One region of the Pontibacter rugosus genome, then DNA from elsewhere that is predicted to be linked to it. Evidence: riboswitches for the same ligand, from Rfam matches in the RefSeq annotation. Region 1 holds a riboswitch; each other region holds the start of a gene.
The links. A riboswitch is a leader RNA that binds a small molecule or an ion and turns the genes downstream of it on or off. The one in region 1 is predicted to bind S-adenosylmethionine.
Positions count from the first base shown of each region.

Region 2: another riboswitch for S-adenosylmethionine. It lies ahead of ACFQ2O_RS02095 (O-acetylhomoserine aminocarboxypropyltransferase/cysteine synthase family protein); the one in region 1 lies ahead of metH (methionine synthase).
Region 3: another riboswitch for S-adenosylmethionine. It lies ahead of ACFQ2O_RS11425 (Na+/H+ antiporter NhaC family protein); the one in region 1 lies ahead of metH (methionine synthase).

Region 1 is NZ_JBHTLD010000046.1:16,553-20,945, forward strand. Features, by position in the region: gene metH (methionine synthase) at 1-2,053, opposite strand, end outside; SAM riboswitch class I at 2,122-2,230, opposite strand; gene rpmA (50S ribosomal protein L27) at 3,110-3,379, opposite strand; gene rplU (50S ribosomal protein L21) at 3,451-3,759, opposite strand; gene ACFQ2O_RS07325 (ribonucleoside-diphosphate reductase small subunit) at 4,364-4,393, shown strand, end outside.
Region 2 is NZ_JBHTLD010000009.1:1,384-5,776, reverse strand. Features, by position in the region: gene xseA (exodeoxyribonuclease VII large subunit) at 1-1,370, opposite strand, end outside; SAM riboswitch class I at 1,669-1,778, shown strand; gene ACFQ2O_RS02095 (O-acetylhomoserine aminocarboxypropyltransferase/cysteine synthase family protein) at 2,090-3,412, shown strand; gene metX (homoserine O-acetyltransferase MetX) at 3,420-4,393, shown strand, end outside.
Region 3 is NZ_JBHTLD010000095.1:8,363-12,755, reverse strand. Features, by position in the region: gene ACFQ2O_RS11435 (DUF58 domain-containing protein) at 1-1,171, shown strand, start outside; gene ACFQ2O_RS11430 (hypothetical protein) at 1,218-1,400, shown strand; gene ACFQ2O_RS11425 (Na+/H+ antiporter NhaC family protein) at 1,485-2,825, opposite strand; SAM riboswitch class I at 3,039-3,142, opposite strand; gene ACFQ2O_RS11420 (N-acetylmuramoyl-L-alanine amidase) at 3,303-4,223, shown strand.

The sequences.
Region 1 (4,393 bases):
TAGTAGCTTTCTGGCGGGCCTCCTCCGTGTCCTCCTCTACAAACTCCACCACCCCACGCACCAGTGCATGCTTCAGGCGCTCCTCTACTGGGGCATCGCGCCAAGCTGTGTCTGCTCCAGTAGCTGTTTTACCTTTACCTTTTACCTTTTCGGCATAGGTTACCAGCTTTTCCGTAGCGTCGGGGTGGCGATTAAAGATTACGTCTTCAATCAGGTCGCGCAGTTCCGTCGGGATTTCGCTGTACACGCCCATCATACCTGCATTCACAATGCCCATGTCCATACCTGCCTGCACGGCATAGTATAAGAACACCGTGTGCATGGCCTCGCGCACCAGATCATTGCCCCGAAACGAGAACGACAGGTTACTCACCCCACCACTTACCAGCGCATGCGGCAGGTTTGCTTTGATCCACTTTACCGTCTCAATATAATCTACAGCATAGTTATTATGCTCTTCTATACCTGTGGCAATAGCCAGTATGTTAGGGTCGAAAATGATGTCCTGCGGCGGGAAGCCAACTTCATCGACTAAAATGCGGTAAGACTTCTCGCAAATTTCTATTCTGCGCTCAAAGGTGTCTGCCTGGCCCTGTTCATCAAAGGCCATCACAACAACGGCTGCACCGTACTGGCGCACTTTGCGAGCTACTTTTTTGAATGCTTCTTCGCCTTCTTTTAAGCTGATGGAGTTAACGATGCTCTTGCCCTGCACACATTTCAAACCTGCCTCGATCACACTCCATTTAGAAGAGTCGATCATAATAGGCAATTTCGAAATATCAGGTTCAGAGGCGATCAAATTCAGGAAGTTGGCCATGGCCTGCTCTGAGTCAAGCATGCCTTCGTCCATGTTCACATCTATGATCTGGGCACCGCCTTCTACCTGCTGCTGCGCCACAGATAAGGCTTCCTCGAACTTCTCTTCTACAATAAGGCGGGCGAATTTTTTGGAGCCGGTTACGTTGGTACGTTCACCTACATTCACAAAAAGGCTTTCGGGGTAGATGGTGAGGGGCTCGAGGCCGCTGTAGCGAGGAAGAGGGGCAACGGGGGTGGGAACGCGTGGTTTATATTGCTGCACCAGGTCAGAGATAACCTTTACGTGCATTGGCGTAGTACCACAACAACCGCCAAGTATGTTTACCAGCCCTTCTTTCAGGTACTCTTCTACAATCTCGCCCATTTGCTGTGCCGTCTCGTCATAACCGCCAAAGGCGTTTGGCAAACCAGCATTAGGATAGGCACTAATGTAAGTATCAGAAATACGGGAAAGCTCTTTGATGTGGGTTTTAAGCTGACGCGCACCTAAAGCACAGTTAAATCCAATGCTAAGTATAGGTGCATGCGAGATGGAGTTCCAAAACGCTTCTACCGTCTGGCCAGACAAGGTACGGCCGCTGGCATCCGTGATCGTACCTGACACCATAATCGGCAGCTCTTTGCCGCCGTCCTGCACATACTGGTCTATCGCAAAAAGCGCCGCTTTACAGTTCAGTGTATCAAATACTGTTTCTACCAGCAGCAGGTCAGAACCACCATCCACCAGGCCGCGCACCTGCTCATAGTAGGCCTCCACCAGTTGGTCGAAGGTGATGGCACGGTAGCCAGGGTGGTTCACATCCGGGGAAAGCGAAGCGGTACGGTTTGTCGGACCAATGGCACCTGCTACAAAGCGCGGCTTGCCCGGTAGTTTAGCTTCTATCTCATCTGCTGCCTCACGTGCCAGCCTTGCCGATTCATAGTTCAGCTCATACACGATGTGCTCCAGGTGGTAGTCGGCCATGGCGATGCTGGTACCGCTAAAGGTGTTGGTTTCGATGATATCGGCACCAGCCTCCAGATACTCAGCATGTATGGCTTTGATTACGTCTGGACGGGTAATGGAAAGGAGATCATTATTCCCTTTCAGGTCGCCGGTATGATCTTGGAAGCGATCCCCACGGAAGTCGGACTCCTGTAGTTGGTAACGCTGAATCATAGTGCCCATCGCACCATCCAGCACTAGCACACGCTCTTGCAGCAGTTTATAAATCGGATGTGATTTTGTCATTTCGGTGTCTTTCTTCTCGTAATTGTCTACGCAGCTTATCAAGAAAAACACCTACAAAGGTAGGAGCAGTCTTATCTTCCCTGGCAGCAGTAGCTCCAGGAGGGAGGTAGCACCAAGCTATAAACATGGTTGCTAAGACGTCAAAGGGCCCTGTCCCTCAGTCTTTCTTGATAAGAATGTTGCAAAGTAAAGGGTTATATGCGGAAAAAAGAAATTTGTTGCATGGAAATGTGGAGAACAGTGGGTCAAGTTCGTTTTGTTTGCTGTTTAAACTTGGGTGTAGGAGTTTGTGGAGCAGGTTTGGCGAACCACCCCCGGCCCCTCCTTGTCCAAGGTGGGGAGGTTTCCGCTACTGCTTCTTGGGCAAGTAACTACTTTGTCGTTGCGGCTGATCAGGGGAATTCTCCTCACCCCAACCCTCTCCTAATAACTGGAGAGGGAGAAGTGCTGTTGCTCTAGCTGAAGTATAAGCGCTGTAACTGATGGTATTAAGCGGACAGGTCGCGACCTGTCCCTACAAATTCTACATATGAATGATGGTGAAATCAGCAGCTACTAGAACTGATTCCAGTCCTTGGGTTGAGCGCCTTGTGCATGTTGCGGTGCCCGCTAGGGCAGCCCGCAGCGGAGCGAGGAGCAGCTTCAGGCACACAGCGCGATGCCCGAGGACGAGGCCTCGCGGCCGTGAGCGCTCCAAAGCATAAAATGAAACAATGGGTATTTGGGAGCTAGAGGATAAGCGGAAGCTAGGAAGTATAGCTTGGCTGAAGTTGCGAAAGCTTAGCTAAGCAAGTATGGCCGAAACAAGTATAGTCCCCCGCTGCGCAAGTATGGCTTTTCAAGCCAGTCGAGTTACAAACCTGACATCATAGCAGGATACAAGTCTGAAGACTTGCCCCAGTAGGCGAAGTATAAGTTGCAGTTAGCGGCGGTGGTTTAAGGCACAAGCGGACGCTTGCGCTAAATGAGGCTTAGATATCCTTAAGCAACAAGTATAAAACAAAAAGAGGGATGTCTTTCGACATCCCTCTTTCCTCGTATCAGCTATACTTAATACTAAGCTTCAGCTTGTACTTTAGGAAGTACAGAAACGTAAGAACGGTTCTTCTTTCCTTTTCTGAACTGAACAACACCATCAGTTAATGCAAACAGGGTATGGTCTTTGCCCATACCTACGTTTACACTTGGGTGGTGTGCAGTACCTCTTTGTCTTACAATGATGTTACCAGCGATAATATCCTGGCCACCGTAAATCTTAACGCCAAGACGTTTAGAATGTGATTCACGGCCGTTGTTAGAACTACCAGCTCCTTTTTTGTGTGCCATCTTTTTAACTATTTAACTCAGGTTAGCGAACTAAGCCTGAAAGGATTCAACGATTAATTTCTTCTTACTGCTTAACCAATGCTCTCGATAAGAACTTTAGTATAGTTTTGACGATGACCTCTCGACTTTCTATACCCTTTTCTTCTCTTCTTCTTGAAGATATGAACCTTGTCAGCTCTGAATTCCCCTAAGATTTTACCAGTTACCTTGATACCATCTACAAAAGGAGCGCCAACAGTAATGTTACCGTTATCGTCTGTAAGAAGAACATTGGCGAACTCAACGGCGTCACCTTCATTGCCGGAAAGCTTGTTAGCGTAGATGAACTTACCGCTCTCTACTTTGGTCTGTTGACCTGCGATTTCTACAATTGCGTACATCAGCTTCAATGTATGTTTAAAGTTTAGTCCGCAAAAGTACGGCAATTATTTGATACATGCAACGCCTTGTATAACAAATTGTTTACCAACTACACAACCCTCACACAGTCATGTGGAAAACAATGTTGATATCCACACTAACTTTTTTAGCACTTGCTAAAAAAGTTTGCAACAATCTGTAATTCAGATCATTGGAGCCAATATAACCAAACCCACTTTTCCACAATATTTATACCAAGCTCAACCAGACCAGCCATAAACAATGCTTCATCTTTTAACATCTTGCCTGAAACAACATGCCTAACACCACCACCTCACCAGCTCTTATCCCTTAATTTATAGGCAAATAAAGATATTTAAACTTAAATATATAATAAAATTTAGATGTGGATAACAGTGTGAATTACCACCAAAAACAGCCCTAATGCCGCATTCAGAGGGTGTGCATAAATTGAACAACTTTCGGCCCGAAAATCAAGTTCATTTCTATATATTTGAAGTCACGAAATACTTTGGCTGCCACTCAGGCAAGAGCCAAACATTTTATGACTACAAGAGGTTTTGAGTGAAACCTGAGCCTAAAACCCTTTAATTATATTAAAACATGAGTGATATGGAGCCAATACTGAAAGAG
Region 2 (4,393 bases), on a different contig from region 1:
AGCCTGTGGTTCTCATGCTGCATTTTGTTTTTTACACCATACGTTAGCTTGTCGCTATACTTGGTAAAGGTTAACTGTTCCTGTTTCAGTTTGTCGTTAGACTCCGTTTCCAGGCAATGCACCAGGTGGTTCAGCTCGTGCTCCTTCATGTGCAAGTAGCGCTGGCTTTTGCCTTCCACGCACACCGATAGCTCCTGCAGCAGCCGCTCCTGCTCGTATAGCAAATCTTTTGTTTCGGAGTTAAGGTCTTTTTCCAGGTTACTTACGTGGTGCTTCTGCGCTTCGATGTAGGACTTTGGTTTAAGCAGCAATCCGCGGGAGAGTATCTCCAGTTTATCCTTTCGTGCCTGTAATATCTGTTTGGTGTTATTGTTTACCCGATGGCTGAGGCGCTCCAGCTGGTCATGTGCCAGTTTCATCTGCTGTGCCGAAAACATCCGGATGCTATCGAACAAGCTTTCGCTGTACTCTTCGGCAGCTCTGAACCTGTCAATCAGGAAACCCGCTACGGCCGTAGGTGTCTTCAGGCGCGTGTTCGCTACCAAATCGGCTATACTTTCGTCGCGCTCATGCCCAATACCCGTCAGCACCGGCAACGGAGATTTTCCGATGGATGCGGCTATCTTATAGTCATCAAAGCAGCTTAGGTCTGTCTGGGAACCACCGCCACGAATCAGCACGATTACATCATATTGATCTTTATACTTGCTGATTTTGGCAAAAGCACTGGCTACAGAAGCCGGAGCCTCGTTGCCCTGCACAGTGGCCGGAAACAACGTTGTGCTGAAGGTATAGCCGTAGCTATTGTTTTGCAGCTGATGCACAAAATCCTGGAAACCGGCAGCCGTGGCAGAGGAGATAATGGCCAAGCGCTGCGGCACCATCGGCAGCTCTAGCGCCTTGTTCGCCTCCATCAGCCCCTCAGCTTCTAAACGCTTCAAGGTTTCCTGCCGCTGGCGCGCAAGGTCACCGATCGTATAGTTGGGATCAATGTTGGTAATGTCGAGGCTAAGGCCATAAAGCTCGTGAAACCGCACTGTTGCCTGCAACAGCACCTTTAGCCCTGCCTTCAGCGGCTGGCCTGTTTTTTCCTCGAAGTGGCGGCCCAGCATCTGGTAACGCGAGCCCCAGATAGTAGCGCGGGCCTGTGCCAGCATTTGCCGGGCATCGTCGCCTTTATCTACCAGGGTAAGGTAGCAGTGGCCTTTGCGGCGGTCTACGTTTACCTGTGCTATCTCAGCCACCACCCAATAGCTATCTGGAAAAGCAAGCTCCAACTCCTCGCGTATCTGCTGGTGCAGGGCATGCAGGGAGAGGGGGCCAGGTTGTTCCTGGTGGCTTATACTATGGCTGATATAGATATGGGACATCGCTCGCTCAATAAAATTTCACCTGCACTACCAGCAGATTGCCGGCTCCTAAGGCTCTAAGATAAAGCTTTCTTCACAAAAACACAGAACACCAAATATGTAAAATCATGATTTAAAGATAAATAGAGACCCTGATGCAAGCGGCTGCAAGTATAGTTAAATAATGTATGGCCTCTAATGCTTTAATTTTCAGGAGGATAAAGTATGTGTTGTGAAAAAATGTTGTTTTTGTTTGGCTTTTTAAAAATTCGTCCCGTATAATTGCAACATCAAGTCAATTGTCCCTTTTGCGGATATTGATTTATAAAGAAGCGTGGAGAGACAGGCTCTATGAAGCGCTAGCAACCTAACTACCGTGGTTAAGGTGCTAATTCCTGAGTTCGGCAGGGTGCCGGACGAATATAAATTGATACGAAAATGAACAAGGGAATTAAGCCAACACAACTCGTAGTATCATTTGCACCGGCAGGGTATAACCTGTCGCAAAATCTTTATTTAGCTCCTGCTAAACAATTTGTCATGCGCACGCCCATGTGCAGCATGTGTTACTGTTGTTGATCATCCAAGTATAAAAATCCTGTTTTCAGAACGGCTTAGTGGCAGATGTTAAGTCTGCTGCTATGGCTACGCTGTAAACAAATCAGGCTTTTTGCGGCTCAACAGCATCCTTTCTTTTAGTTTATATTTTCCCAAGCTAACCTTATTAAATCAGCATAATTATGTCACAAGCATTGCATTTCGAAACACTACAGCTACACGCAGGCCAGGAAATAGATCCAACAACACAGTCGCGTGCGGTGCCTATTTACCAGACTACTTCTTATGCTTTTAAAAACGCCGAACACGGTGCTAACCTGTTTGCACTCAAAGAATTTGGCAACATCTATACCCGCATCATGAATCCTACCTCTGATGTGTTTGAAAAACGCATTGCGGCGCTGGAAGGTGGTGTGGCGGCCGTGGCAGTAGCATCAGGACAGGCGGCGCAGTTTATAGCTCTTAACAACATACTGGAGGCCGGAGATAATTTTGTTACCACAAATTACCTGTATGGCGGTACTTACAACCAGTTTAAAGTATCGTTCAAGCGACTGGGTATAGAGGCAAGGTTTGCTGAAAGTGATGAGGCAGAAAGCTATGAAAAATTGATTGACGATAGGACGAAAGCCATTTATGTAGAAACCATCGGCAATCCGCGTTTCAACATTCCGGATTTCGAAGCCATTGCCGCACTTGCTAAGAAGCATGACATTCCGTTGGTGGTAGATAATACGTTTGGTGCAGGAGGTTATTTGTTCCGCCCGCTGGAGCACGGCGCTAATGTGGTGGTTGAATCTGCTACAAAATGGATTGGAGGCCACGGCACAAGTATAGGCGGTGTGATTGTAGACGGCGGTAACTTTAACTGGGGCAACGGCAAATTTAAACAGTTTTCGGAGCCAAGCGAAGGCTACCACGGCCTTAACTTCTGGGAAGTTTTTGGATCGGACGGACCTTTCGGTAACATAGCTTTCGCCATACGTGCCCGTGTCGAAGGCCTGCGTGATTTTGGCCCTGCCATTAGCCCTTTTAATTCTTTCCTGCTACTGCAGGGACTCGAAACACTTTCGCTGCGCGTGGATAGAACGGTGCAGAACGCGCAGGCGCTGGCTGAATGGCTGGAGCAGCATGAGCAGGTAGAGAGTGTAAATTACCCAGGCCTTGAGAGCAGCCCATACCATTCGTTAGCTAAGAAATACCTAAAGCGAGGCTTTGGTGGAGTATTGTCTTTTAAGCTGAAAGGCGATCAGCAGCAGGCAGAGAAATTCGTAAACAGCCTGGAACTGGTTAGCCATTTAGCTAACGTGGGCGATGCCAAAACCCTTATCATACATCCTGCTTCTACCACGCACCAGCAGCTGTCAGAAAAAGAGCAGCTAAACGCAGGCGTGGAGCCAACGCTGCTGCGCATTTCCGCAGGCATCGAGCATATAGAAGACATTAAAGCAGATATAGCGCAAGCCTTTGCTAAAGTACAGGCAGAAGAGCCAGCCGCAGTTTAAAATTACTATGCCAACACCTCAGTTATTTCACCATCAACAAGAGTTTCAGCTGGAGTCCGGAGCTACACTTCCGGGCTTCCAGCTGGCTTATACCACTTATGGTACGCTAAATCCTCAGCGTAGCAATGTTGTGTGGGTGTGCCATGCCCTTACCGGCAGCTCAGATTTTACCGATTGGTGGTGCGATCTTTTTGGAGAAGATAAGTTTTACGACCCGCGTGAGTGGTTTGTGATTTGCGCCAATACACTTGGTGGTTGCTATGGCTCTACCGGGCCGCTGTCTATCAACCCAAAAACTTTACAGCCATACTTCCATACATTCCCGCAGTTCACGAACCGGGATGTAGTGCGTGCTTTCGATTTGCTGCGGCAGGAGTTGGAGCTGGAGCGCATCCATACCTTGATTGGTGGCTCGCTGGGTGGGCAGCAGGCGCTGGAGTGGGCACTGGTGCAGCCGGATGTATTTGAGCGGCTGGTGCATGTGGCCAGTAATGCACGCCACTCACCGTGGGGTATTGCCTTTAACGAAACGCAACGCATGGCTATTCGCCAGGACCCGAGCTGGGAAAGCAGCACAGCAAATGCAGGTAAAGAAGGTATGAAAACGGCACGTGCTATTGCCATGCTTTCTTACAGACACTATAAAACTTACAACGAGTCGCAGCAGGAGCCAGGGCATAGTATAACGGAAGATTTCAGGGCGGCCAGCTACCAAGTATACCAGGGCGAAAAACTGGCGCAGCGGTTCAATGCCTATACTTATTGGCTGCTTTCAAAAGCTATGGATTCGCACAACGTGGGGCGCGACAGGGGAGGAGTTGAAAAAGCACTGACACAGCTAAAGCCCCGGACTCTAATTGTAGGTGTAAATTCAGACTTGCTCTTTCCGGTGGAGGAGCAGTATTTCTTGCATGAGCATGTAGAAAGCTCCTCATTCTACCTGATCAACTCCAGCTACGGCCACGACGGCTTTTTAGTGGA
Region 3 (4,393 bases), on a different contig from region 1:
GCTATATAATAACAGGCAAGGCATGTTTGCCAGCCGTAGTATGCAGGAAAAACTGTCGAACGGCAGCGACAACGATGTATACCTGTACCTGGAGAACAAGTATAACTTTCCCGTTAAAACCGAGGTGATTGACGAGCTGCCTTTCCAGTTCCAGAAACGCGACAGCTTGTTTAAAACGGCTGTTGCCAAAGGGCGCACCCAAGTCATCCATTACACCTTGCGCCCCACCAAGCGCGGTAGCTACCTGTTTGGTGCCATCAATGTGTATGCTATGAGCCCACTGCAGCTCGTGAAACGCCGTTTCAGATTTGCCCAGGACCAGGAAGTACCGGTATACCCCTCTTTTGTGCAGATGCGGCAGTATGAACTGATGGCCATTTCAAACAGGCTGCAGGAGTTTGGCGTGAAGAAAGTACGTCGAATTGGCCATAGCTCCGAGTTTGAACAGATAAGGCCTTATGTAGCCGGAGACGACCAACGAACTATCAACTGGAAAGCCTCTGCCCGTAAGGCAGACCTGATGGTGAATAGTTACCAGGATGAAAAATCGCAGCAAGTATACTGTTTGATTGACAAAGGCCGTGTGATGCAAATGCCTTTTGAAGGACTAAGCCTGCTGGACTATGCCATTAACGCCTCCCTTGTCATCTCCAACATCGCCCTGAAAAAGCAGGATAAAGCAGGCATCATCACCTTCTCTAACAAAATAAGTAACCTGCTGCCAGCCCAGCGCAAATCTGACCAGATAAGGCGCATTATGGAGCTACTATACAACCAACGCACCAAGTACCAGGAAACAGATTATGAGCGCTTGTACGCTACGGTACGTAGTAAAATAAAACAACGCAGCCTGTTACTGCTCTTCACTAATTTTGAGACATTGAACGGCGCGCAGCGCCAACTGCCGTACTTGCGAGCTTTAGCGAAGCACCATCTGCTGGTAGTCATTTTCTTTGAAAACACAGAACTGCATGCGCTGCTGGAGAAGCCTGCTAATAACACAGCGGAAGTATACACCAAGGCAATCGCCCAAAAATTTGATTTTGACAAGCGACAAATTGTAAAGCAGCTGCAGCAGCATGGTATACACGCCATACTTACACCACCTAAGCAACTAACGGTTAATACCATCAACAAGTATTTGGAGCTGAAATCACGAGGCTTGATTTAACAAGTATAGTTTCCATTTATAAAGTATAAGCCCTGTACATGCGGCAATGCAGAAACACCTCCCTTTCTTCATTCAGGAGCAGCTTCAGGCACACAGCGTGATGCCCGAGGCCATAATGGGCTTGTTCGAGGAAGCAGAAAGCAGCGGCAATGGAAGTACGGCCGAGGCTGTACAGGTATGGCTCTGCGAGCCAGTAGAGCTGGAAGCTCTACACCATAATAGGCACTAGCTGCAAGCTAGCGCCAGCGGAGGAGGTAGTAAAGGGAGAGACAATAGAATGACCGCCAGTGTCTCCCCTTTTCAAAATTGACCTTTATAAAGCAGCCACTGTAGCTTCATCCGCTGGTTCTTTAGCCAGAAAATGATCCACGAAAGGCGTGTAAATGGCTAACAGTGCAAAGACAAGCAGCAAGTAAATGTACCAGGCATAAGACCATACATCTATGAATGAAAGCTGGCCTTCCGTAAAGCTGAGCAGGATCAGAATTTGTGCACCATAAGGTAGCAGCCCCTGCACCACACAGGCAAATACATCGATAATAGCAGCAGTTTTTCGCTTATCAATGCTATACTTGGTGCTGATCTCTTTGGCAACCTCACCTGTTACCACGATCGAAACGGTATTATTAGCAATAGCCGTATTGGTTCCACCTACTAAGGCTCCGATACCTGCTTGTGCAGATGTATACCCTTTTGTCGCTTTGCTGATCTTTTTCAGAAGGAAGGCTATCCCTCCGGCCTCACTTACCATCTGCGCCAGGCCACCTGTCAGCATAGAGAGCAGGAAAATCTCGATCATACCTGTAAAGCCTTCGTACACGCTGCGGCTAAACTGCAGCACATCCAGCTGATGGTTAATTAACCCTAGTGCACCTGAAGATAGGGTGCCTAGCGTGAGCACCACAAACACGTTCATACCTGAAATGGCCAGCGCGATTACCAGCAAGTATGGTAAAACCAGTAACCAGTAACCCTCCTGCACCGCCGGCAGCGCACCAGGTACTGCCGGTGTTGCCAGGCCGGTAATCAACAACAGCACCAGTGTAACCAGCGCAGCGGGTCCGGCTATCAGGATATTAACGCGGAATTTATCGCGCATGCTGCATCCCTGCGTTTGTGTGGCGGCAATAGTGGTGTCAGAAATAAAAGACAGGTTATCACCAAACATAGCTCCCCCCAGCAGCGTGCCCAATAACAGCGGCAACGAAGTATGGCTTTGGTTTGCCAGCCCTACCACAATCGGCCCCAGCGCTACAATAGCCCCTACCGAAGTACCTGTAGCTGTAGATAAAAACGCTGCCAGCAAGAAGACGCCAAGGCCTAAATACTGCACCGGCAACACACTCAGGCCCAGGTTTACAGTAGCATCTACACCGCCTACGGCTTTGGTAACAGTGGCAAAGGCACCAGCCAACAGGTAAATAAGGCACATGGTTACAATCTTGGTATCGCCACAACCACGGATAAGTGCTTCCACTTTGGCCTCTACGGAGCCGCGAAGTATGAAGAAAGCTGCAATTATACCCAGCACTACCGCCACAGGTGCTGGAAGCGCATAGAAATCATCCAGCAGAATTCCTGCACTTAAAAAGGTGAATACAAAAACCAGGAAGGGCAGCAAGGCATAGCCTCCTGTCTGTTTGATCTGTTTCATGAAAATGAGGAGCTGGTGAGCGCACAAGGCATGCCTGTACCACCAGCTTAATATTAGTTAAAAAACATTGATTGCTTTGCCTGGAACAGGCGGATAATAGGCAACCTTAGTTGCGAGAAAGTTTTAACAACAGCAACAACAACCGTTTACAAGGGCTGTTACAGAAGTATAAACCGGATAAATAGAAGCTTGAAGTAATACGCGCATTGGAATAATTTATAGTTCCCAAACCTGGGCAGGTGTTAGCACCTTTACGGCAGCAGCCGTGGTTGCTAGAGGTTCTCTGAGCCTGCTCTCTCCCCTCTTCTTTATAAATCTTGCATAAAGATGGCACAAAGGTAAGGTCACGATAATCAAAAAAGCAAACTATCAGTACAGGTTTTCTAACTCAAGATAGCCTAATGCATGCTGCTCTTGCAATTTTTGCTTGCGTTGATAAAGGTAATTTGTATAGCTTGAGGCGTATAAATGATGATCATGAAGTATAACGCCTCCGCCCTTTTATCTGTACTGCTCGCCTGTGCCACGCTCACTGCCTGCACACCTAACCCCTATGCCAGCACCAATAAAGCCCATCATAAACAGGTGAAGGCATTCGCTAAACAGCTACGGGTAACACCTGCCCTTACACCAGGAGAAGAGCAACTAAAGCAAGGTGATTACTGGGTGGGAACAACTAATTTCAGTATGCGGCGGCCCAACTTTGTAGTCATTCACCATACCGCACAAAACTCTACGGAGCAAACCCTGAACACCTTCACCCAGCCCAGCACACAAGTTAGTGCTCATTATGTGATTGGCCGCGACGGCAAAGTATACCACATGCTAAACGATAACCTCCGGGCCTGGCATGGCGGGGCTGCACGTTGGGGCAACGACACAGACCTTAACTCCTCTTCCATTGGCATCGAACTGGACAATAATGGCGCTGAACCTTTCTCGGAAGCTCAGACTGCTAGCTTGCTGCAGGTGCTGGACATGCTGAAGAAAACGTATAACATACCAACAGCTAATTTTATCGGCCACTCCGACATTGCTCCTACACGCAAAAACGACCCTAACCACACATTTCCGTGGAAGAAACTAGCTGAACACGGCTATGGCTTGTGGTACGATGAAGGCATACTAGAAAAGTATTTACAACCAGCTGCTCCTATCGTCATTTCAGATAGCACTGGTACGGCCCCAGCCATTATCTTACAGCCACAAGACACAGTCTCTACCATACCTTTTATATTCAATCCTAAAGAGGCATTACGCATCATCGGCTTTGACACCCGTGATTTGCCTGCTGCCATTCGTGCCTTTAAGCTGCACTTTGTTCAGGATGAGGTTAATGATGTTCTGACGGAAAAGGATAAGGTTATACTATATAATTTGTATCAGAAGTATATGTAAAAGAAGTATAAGCTTTCATAGCCTCTGTTCTTAAAATATTCAATTAAGCTATCTTTGCTGTTTGCTGTTATCGTCCTGCTCCCTCCGCTGGGATTAGTTTCTAACTCGTGTCTTAAAGTGGTGTAGGGTTTGTGACTCCACTTGCTTGGAAAGCCATACTTTCCGTTGCT